2 regions of the Pseudarthrobacter sp. SL88 genome follow, and region 2 is predicted to be linked to the other one. Evidence: riboswitches for the same ligand, from Rfam matches in the RefSeq annotation. Region 2 holds a riboswitch; the other holds the start of a gene.
What was found. A riboswitch is a leader RNA that binds a small molecule or an ion and turns the genes downstream of it on or off. The one in region 2 is predicted to bind glycine.
Positions count from the first base shown of each region.

Region 1: it holds a riboswitch for glycine, as region 2 does, so the genes downstream of both, cycA (D-serine/D-alanine/glycine transporter) here and gcvP (aminomethyl-transferring glycine dehydrogenase) in region 2, are expected to answer to the same signal.

Region 1 is NZ_JAPPRD010000001.1:3,505,975-3,510,392, reverse strand. Features, by position in the region: gene gcvP (aminomethyl-transferring glycine dehydrogenase) at 1-1,767, opposite strand, end outside; glycine riboswitch at 1,924-2,022, opposite strand; glycine riboswitch at 2,283-2,381, shown strand; glycine riboswitch at 2,382-2,476, shown strand; gene cycA (D-serine/D-alanine/glycine transporter) at 2,527-4,071, shown strand; gene OVA06_RS15880 (hypothetical protein) at 4,292-4,418, shown strand, end outside.
Region 2 is NZ_JAPPRD010000001.1:3,137,641-3,142,058, forward strand. Features, by position in the region: gene gcvP (aminomethyl-transferring glycine dehydrogenase) at 1-2,753, opposite strand, end outside; glycine riboswitch at 2,942-3,039, opposite strand; gene OVA06_RS14180 (TetR/AcrR family transcriptional regulator) at 3,136-3,672, opposite strand; gene OVA06_RS14185 (MFS transporter) at 3,759-4,418, shown strand, end outside.

The DNA of each region.
Region 1 (4,418 bases), 370 kb from region 2:
CAGGCACACGGTGCGCTGCTGATCACCCCGGGAGTGGTGGTAGCCCCGGATCGCCAGAAGGCCGGCGAGTTCGCCCTGGGAACCGGCGTTGGGCTGGATGGACACCTGGTCGTACCCGGTGATCTCGGTCAGGTCAGCCTCGAGCCCGGTGATCAGCTCACGCCAGCCCTCGGTCTGGGAATCCGGAGCGAACGGGTGGATGGAGGCGAACTCCGGCCAGGAAATCGCTTCCATCTCGGCGGTGGCATTCAGCTTCATGGTGCAGGAACCCAGCGGGATCATGGTCCGGTCCAGGGCCAGGTCCCGGTCGGACAGGCGGCGGATGTAACGCAACAGCTGCGTTTCTGACCGGTGCGTGTTGAACACCGGGTGCTCCAGGTATCCGGAGGTGCGCAGCACGGAGTCGGGCAGCTCGAAACCCTGGGCGTCGCCTACCGGGCCGGCACCAAAGGCGACGGCCACTGCGGACAGCGTTGCCGCCGTCGTGGTTTCATCGATGGAAACGCCCACCGTGTCCGCGTCGACGAAGCGGAGGTTGATGCCGCGCGCCTCGGCGGCGTTGATGACCTTGGCGGCCTTGCCCGGCACGCGCACGGTGAGGGTGTCGAAGAAGGAGTCGGTGACCAGTTCGCGGCCCATGGCGGTGAGGGCCGTGGCCAGGATCCTGGCGTTGTGGTGGGCGGTTTCTGCGATGGCCTTCAGTCCGTCCGGGCCGTGGTAGACGGCGTAGAAGGAGGACACGATGGCCAGCAGCGCCTGGGCGGTGCAGATGTTGGACGTGGCCTTCTCACGGCGGATGTGCTGCTCGCGGGTCTGCAGGGCCAGGCGGTAGGCGGGAGCGCCCGCGTTGTCCTTGGAGACACCCACGATCCTGCCGGGGAGGGTGCGTTCCATGCCCTTCTGCACAGCCATGTAAGCGGCATGCGGGCCGCCGAAGAACAGCGGCACGCCGAAACGCTGGGTGGAGCCGACGGCGATGTCCGCACCCTGCTCGCCCGGAGGAGTGATCAGCGTCAGCGCGAGCAGGTCAGCGGCCACTGTGACCAGCGCACCGCGCTCCTTGGCCTCGGCGATAACGGCGCTCTGGTCCCACACCCGGCCGGACACGCCCGGCTGCTGGAGCACGATGCCGTTGATGGCACCTTCAGGCAGGCCTGCGGAGAGGTCAGCAACCTCCACCTCGAAGCCGAGCGCTTCGGCGCGGCCCAGCACGATGGCGATGGTCTGCGGGAGGCAGTCGGCATCAAGGACGGTCTTGCCGTCCTTGGCGTCCTTATTTTTGTTCGCCCGGCGCATCAGCAGCACAGCCTCGGCCACGGCAGTGGCTTCATCGAGGAGTGACGCGTTGGCCACCGGGAGGGCGGTGAGGTCCTGAACCATGGTCTGGAAGTTCAGCAGCGCCTCCAGCCGGCCCTGGGAGATCTCGGGCTGGTACGGCGTGTAGGCGGTGTACCAGGCCGGCGCCTCAAGGATGTTGCGGCGGATCACGGCCGGGGTGATGGTGTCGTAGTAGCCCTGGCCGATCATCTGCACGGCGGTCTTGTTCTTGCCCGCCAGCCGGCGCAGCTCGGTCAGGACCTCAACCTCGCTGAGGGCGTCCTGCAGCTTCAATGCCGTTTCCTGGCGGATCGATGCCGGAACAGCCACGTCCACCAGGCCGTCAACGCTGTCGTAGCCCACAGCCTTCAGCATGGTGTCGACGTCAGCCTGCCGGCGCGCACCGATATGGCGGTCAACGAACGAAGTTGGAAGGGATTGAATCGTCATGAGGAACTCCAGGTCTGGCCGGCCAGGGTGGCACGGCATGGGATGGGTTCCTCCCCGCTCTGTATTGGACCTGAGAGATTCCGCGGAACCCTGCGTGGCGGGTTCGCTTGCACCGTCGGTGAACCTGGCCGGAGCCGGGTTACTTTCCAGAGTTGCCTCGCCGTGACGGTACGGGGGCCTGAGAGATTCCTGGGGAGGATTTGCTCCTACGGCGCCTGCCCGGTGGTGCCGGGAGGACTCTCCCGTCACAGCTCGAAAGGCTATTCAACTGTGGGTGATTCGCCTCACACCGTACAGGTTGGTTGAAAGGAAAACAAATCCGACTGTCACGCGATGGGCGGCAGCGGCTTTGTTGCGGCGGCGGAAAAAGGGGGTTTGACATCCGATCGTGACCCGCACCACACTGGGTCCGGTGATCAGCACCGTGTCCGGCTGGCTCAGCTCATCGGAGCAGCCCGGGCCAACGTTGCCCCGGAAGGGTGCGGCCGCTGAGCATACCTAATTGAACATGCCTTCGACCTGCGGCGGGAGAGTCCTGCCGGGTACATTTAGCAGGCGCCGTAGGAGCAAACCCTCCCCAGGAAACTCTCAGGCCCATGTACCGCCGCGGACAGGCAACTCTGGAAAGCAGCCGGACCTGTTCCGGCTCACCGGCGGTGCAAGCGGCTTGGGCTGCGGAAACTCTCAGGTTCACTACAGAGCGGGGAGGAACCCAACTTCTGCGGCACCCAAAATGCCGCTTTATCGATGGAGTTCCCCATGGCGATTCATCCCCCCACGTCCAACGGCGAGCCACCCCGCAACAACCCTCCTGCGGGCAGCGCCGCCCGCAGCGAGCCTCCCCACCTGGAGCGGCAGCTCACCAACAGGCACATCCAGCTCATAGCAATCGGCGGTGCCATCGGCACCGGCCTCTTCATGGGCTCCGGCAAGACCATCTCCGCGGCCGGCCCGTCCGTGATCTTCGTGTACATGATCATCGGGTTCATGCTCTTCTTCGTCATGCGAGCCATGGGCGAACTGCTCCTGAGCAACCTGAACTACAAATCCTTCAGCGACTTCGCAGCCGACCTCCTGGGGCCGTGGGCGGGGTTCTTCACCGGCTGGACCTACTGGTTCTGCTGGGTGATCACCGGCATCGCAGACGTCATCGCCATCGCCGGCTACTCCAAGGAACTCTGGCCCGGACTGCCGCTCTGGATCCCCGGGCTTGCCACCGTGGCCATCCTGCTGCTGCTGAACCTCGCCACGGTCAAGGCCTTCGGCGAGACCGAATTCTGGTTCGCCCTCATCAAGATCATTGCCATCGCGGCGCTGATCATTGTGGGCCTTTTCATGATCTTCACCGGCTTCCAGAGCGACGCCGGAACCGCGAGCTTCACGAACCTCTGGAGCCACGGCGGCTTCTTCCCCAATGAGTTCATGGGCTTCGTGGCCGGCTTCCAGATCGCCGTGTTCGCCTTCGTCGGCATCGAACTGGTGGGCACCACCGCAGCCGAGGCCAAGAACCCGGAGCGGACGCTGCCCAAGGCCATCAATGCCATCCCCGTTCGCGTACTGCTCTTCTACGTGGGCGCCCTGATCATCCTCATGGCCGTCACCCCGTGGACCCAGTTCGCGGCCGGGCACAGCCCCTTCATCGGCATGTTCTCGCTCGCCGGGCTGGGCGCTGCAGCCACCGTGGTCAACCTGGTGGTCCTCACCTCTGCCATGTCCTCGGCCAACTCCGGCATCTACTCCACCTCGCGCATGGTGTTCGGTCTCGCGCAGGAGGGTGACGCCCCGGGCATCTTCAGCCGGCTGTCCTCGAGGAAGGTGCCCAGCAACGCGCTGTTCCTCTCCTGCGTACTGCTGCTCTCCGGCGTCGTGCTCATGTACGCCGGCCAGGACGTTGGCAAGGCCTTCGAGATGGTGACCACCGTCTCCGCCGTCTGCTTCATCTTCGTCTGGTCGGTCATCCTGGCCAGCTACATTGCCTTCCGCAAGCGCCGCCCGCACCTGCACGAGGCGTCGAAGTTCAAGATGCCTGGCGGCATCCCCGTTGTGTGGGTGGTTTACGCGTTCTTCGCGTTCGTCCTCTGGGCCCTGACCACCCAGCCGGACACGCTTGCAGCGCTGCTGGTGACCCCCATCTGGTTCCTCGTGCTTGGCGTTGCGTGGGCCATCCTCCGCCGCCGGCCCGCCCACCTTGCCCGCTTCGAGGTCTTCCGCGCAGAGCTGCGCGCCGACGAACAAGCGGCGGCCGGCGGGCAGGACCGCGAAAGGTCCGCCCAGGAGGAAGCATCCAGGGGCTCCCGCTCCTAGGCTTCTTCGCAAATCCAGGCCATCAGGTTGCGGATAAGCGAATAAGCTCCTGACTGCAACGCTGCGGCGGGACCCACACCGGGTCCCGCCGCAGTGCTGTCTGCAGCAGGAGGGTGCAGGGGCGCCGGCGTCAAAGTTCAGCATGCTTAGTGTTTCTGCATCTAGGATGGGAGAAGCACGGCAGCCACCCGCTGCAGCTCGACGTGAAACGAAGGTGACCATGGCTAAGCGCAGCAACCCAGCAGTACGGATCGCCCAGGAAACTGCCCACAACGCAGTCTTTGACAAGGACGGCAAGCCCAAGCCCGGCGTCCACAACATGCTCCTGAAAGCCGTGGAGATCCAGC
Region 2 (4,418 bases):
TCCTGCTTGTGGTGTGCCGGGAATGCGGCCTGCTCGCGCGGGTAGGCGCGGTCCCAGTCGGAGCTGACGACGGCTGACGCCGTGTGCGGTGCACGCCGCAGCGGGGAATCTGCGACGGCGAAGTCGCCGTTGGCCACCTGGTCGATTTCCTTGTGAATGGTGATCATGGCGTCGATGAAGCGGTCGATCTCGGCGAGGTCCTCGGACTCGGTGGGCTCCACCATCAGGGTCCCGGCCACCGGGAAGGCCAGGGTGGGCGCGTGGAAGCCGAAGTCGATCAGGCGCTTGGCCACGTCCTCGGCGGTCACTCCGGTACGGGCGGTGAGTTCGCGCAGGTCCAGGATGCACTCGTGCGCCACGAGCCCGCCCTCACCCGTGTAGAGCACCGGGTAGAACTCGTTCAACCGGGCAGCAACATAGTTCGCGGCCAGCAGCGCGGACTTAGTGGCCTCGGTCAGGCCCGTACCGCCCATCAGCTTCACGTACGCCCAGGAAATCGGCAGCACCCCGGCGGACCCGAACCGGGACGCGGAAATCGCCACGCCGTGGCCCTCCTCATGCGCGGCTTTATTCGCATCGCCGGGCATAAACGGGGCCAGGTGCGCCTTCGCAGCGACCGGTCCGACGCCGGGCCCGCCGCCGCCGTGCGGGATGCAGAACGTCTTGTGCAGGTTCAGGTGCGAGACGTCGCCGCCGAACTTGCCCGGCTGCGCCAGGCCCACGAGGGCGTTCAGGTTCGCGCCGTCCACATACACCTGTCCCCCTGCGGCGTGGACCGCGTCGCAGATCTCGGTCACGTCGCCGTCGTAGACGCCGTGGGTGGACGGGTAGGTGATCATGATGCAGGACAGGACATCCCGGTTCGCCTCGATCTTCGCCGTCAGGTCATCGTGGTTGATGGTGCCGTCCGCGGCCGTGGCGACAACAACCACCTTCATGCCCGCCAGCACGGCGGAGGCGGCGTTGGTGCCGTGCGCGGAGGCAGGGATCAGGCACACGGTGCGCTGCTCATCACCGCGGGAGCGGTGGTAGCCCCGGATCGCCAGAAGGCCGGCGAGTTCACCCTGGGAACCGGCGTTGGGCTGGATGGAGACCTGGTCGTACCCGGTGATCTCGGTCAGGTCAGCCTCGAGCCCGGTGATCAGTTCACGCCAGCCCTCGGTCTGGGAATCCGGAGCGAACGGGTGGATGGAGGCGAACTCCGGCCAGGAAATCGCTTCCATCTCGGCGGTAGCGTTCAGCTTCATGGTGCAGGAACCCAGCGGGATCATGGTCCGGTCCAGGGCCAGGTCCCGGTCGGACAGGCGGCGGATGTAACGCAACAGCTGCGTCTCTGACCGGTGCGTGTTGAACACCGGGTGCTCCAGATAGCCGGAGGACCGCTCCACCCCGGCATCCAGTGCGAAGCTCCCGCCCCCGGCGACCTTGGCGCCAAAGATGTCCACGACGTCGGCGACGACGGCCGTCGTCGTGGTTTCATCCAGGGAGATGCCTACGGTATCTGCATCGATGGAGCGCAGGTTGATGCCGCGTGCCTCAGCATCGGCAATAATGCCGGCGGCGCGGCCGGGAACCCGAACGGTGATGGTGTCGAAGAAGCTCTTGTGCAGGACTTCCACGCCGGCGGCCGCGAGGGAGGCCGCCAGGGTGCGGGCGTGGGCGTGCGTCGTTTCCGCGATCGCTTTCAGCCCGTCCGGGCCGTGGTAAACGGCGTACATGGAAGACACGATGGCCAGCAGTGCCTGCGCGGTGCAGATGTTGGACGTGGCCTTCTCGCGGCGGATGTGCTGCTCGCGGGTCTGCAGGGCCAGGCGGTAGGCAGGGACGCCGGCGTCGTCCTTCGAGACGCCCACCAGGCGGCCCGGCAGCGAGCGTTCCAGCCCCTTGCGGACGGCCATGTAGGCGGCGTGCGGGCCGCCGAAGAACAGCGGAACGCCGAAACGCTGGGTGGAGCCGACGGCGATGTCCGCACCCTGCTCACCCGGAGGAGTGATCAGGGTCAGCGCCAGCAGATCAGCAGCAACGGTGACCAGCGCGCCGCGCTCCTTGGCGGCGGAGATGGCATCTGCCTGGTTGAAGACACGGCCCGAGGCGCCGGGCTGCTGGAGCACGATGCCGTTGATGTCGCCCTCGGGCAGGCCCTTAGAGAGGTCGGCGACCTCCACCTTGAAGCCGAGCGCTTCGGCGCGGCCCTTGACGATGGCGATGGTCTGCGGCAACACGTCGATGTCCAGGACCGTTTTACCGTCAGCGGCAGGCTTGGCCTTGTTGGCGCGGCGCATCAGCAGGACTGCCTCGGCCACCGCCGTCGCTTCGTCCAGCAGGGATGCGTTGGCAATCGGCAGGCCCACCAGGTCCTGGACCATGGTCTGGAAGTTCAGCAGCGCCTCCAGCCGGCCCTGCGAGATCTCGGGCTGGTACGGCGTGTAGGCGGTGTACCAAGCCGGCGCCTCAAGGATGTTGCGGCGGATCACGGCCGGGGTGATGGTGCCGTAGTAGCCCTGGCCGATCAGCTGCACGGCGGTCTTGTTCTTCGCAGCAAGGCGTCGCAGCTCGGTTAGGACCTCAACCTCGCTGAGGGCGTCCTGCAGTTTCAGGGCCGTCTCCTGGCGGATGACCTGGGGAACGGCGGTATCGACCAGGGAGTCGACGGTGTCGTAGCCCACGGCCTTGAGCATGGTGTCGACGTGGTCCTGGCGCCGGGCACCGATATGGCGGTCGACGAAAGTGGTGGAGGCTGAACTAACCGTCACGGGGGAACTCCAGATACTCAGGCGGCGCAGGGTACGCCACAGCGATTCGGGTCCCTCCCCGCTCTGTATTGGACCTGAGAGTTTCCGCGGCGCCTGCATGGACAGGACCCGCTTGCACCGTCGGTGAGCACAACGGTCCGGCATCCGGTAACGGGGTGCCTGGACGGCCTGCTGCTTTCCAGAGGTGCCTCGCCGCGGCGGTACAGGGGCCTGCGAGATTCCTGGGGAGGATTTGCTCCTACGGCGCCTGCCGAACGTTGTGGCAGGACTCTCCCGCCGCAGATCAAAGGCTATTCAATTGGATGTGTACGCGGGGCCGTCCGGTGACGACTCCCACAACGCTTAATTCTCCTACGCCACGGCCCCCGGGGCAAATGTCCTGCTAGCGCCGGAGCCGCACCAGTGCTGCCAGCAATTCGTCGACGTCCGCGGCCGCGCCGCCTTCGGGGACGGGGCCAACGGAGAGCATGGCGTTGAAGTAGAGGCCGTCCCCCATGTACAGCACGGCCTTGGCCAGGGCCGGCCCCACGTCGGCGGCGATTTCGTCGAGCCACCGCCGCTGGATCGCAGCGAATCGGCGGCGGGTTTCTTCATGCGCCACCTCCGCCAGCCTGGTGGCGGCGACGATGGCCCGGTCCAAGGGGGTGTCTCCCCACACCGAGGACCGGATGAAGTAGGCCGCTGCGCCCTCCGATGCGGCGGCCATGGCATCGGCGTCTTCTCCCGCGAGCGTGTCCAACTGGTCCAGGAGCGCCTGGATCAGGGCTTCCTTGTTCGGAAAGTGGTAGAGGAGCCCGCCCTTGGAGACGCCGGCCTTTCGGGCCACGGCGTCCAGGGTGGCGGCTCGCTCCCCCACCTCAATCAACAGGGTGGCGAAGGCGTCAAGGACGGCTTCGCGGGCGACTGGCTTTCGGGGCATGCCATCCATCATGCCTTCCCGGGATGTCAGGGGCTCAACTCAGCCATCACTCCAAACTGTACCGTCTGGACGGTATAGTTAATTCCATGACCATCTCGACGCACCGTGATGCACCCCTGCTCCAGGGACCCGCCACGCCACGGGCCCCGTGGCGCGACTGGCTGGCCCTTGCGCTGCTGATGTTTCCCGTACTGCTGGTGGCCGTGGACAACACGGCCCTGACCTTCGCCCTGCCCGCGATCGCCCAGTCCCTGAACCCTTCCGGGGTGCAGCTGCTCTGGATCGTGGATGCCTACCCCCTGGTCTTGGCGGGGCTGCTGGTGTGCATGGGCAGCCTCGGCGACAGGATCGGCCGGCGGCGGCTGCTCCTCACCGGCAGCCTGGGCTTTGCCGCACTCTCGGCCGCCACGGCGTTCGCGCCAACGGCGGAATGGCTGATCGCAGGACGCGCCGCCCTGGGCTTCTTCGGGGCCATGTTGATGCCCTCTACCCTCTCGCTCATCCGCAACATCTTTGCGGAGCCCAACCGCCGCCGGCTGGCGGTGGCCATCTGGGCCGCCGGCTTCTCCGGCGGGGCCGCCCTGGGGCCGATTTTCGGCGGCTGGTTGGTGGAGCACTACTGGTGGGGCGCAGTCTTCCTGGTCGCAGTGCCGCTCATGCTGCCACTGATCGCCCTGGGTCCGGTGCTGATTCCGGAATCGAAGAATCCGGAACCGGGGAAGGTGGATTTTCCCAGCATCGTGCTG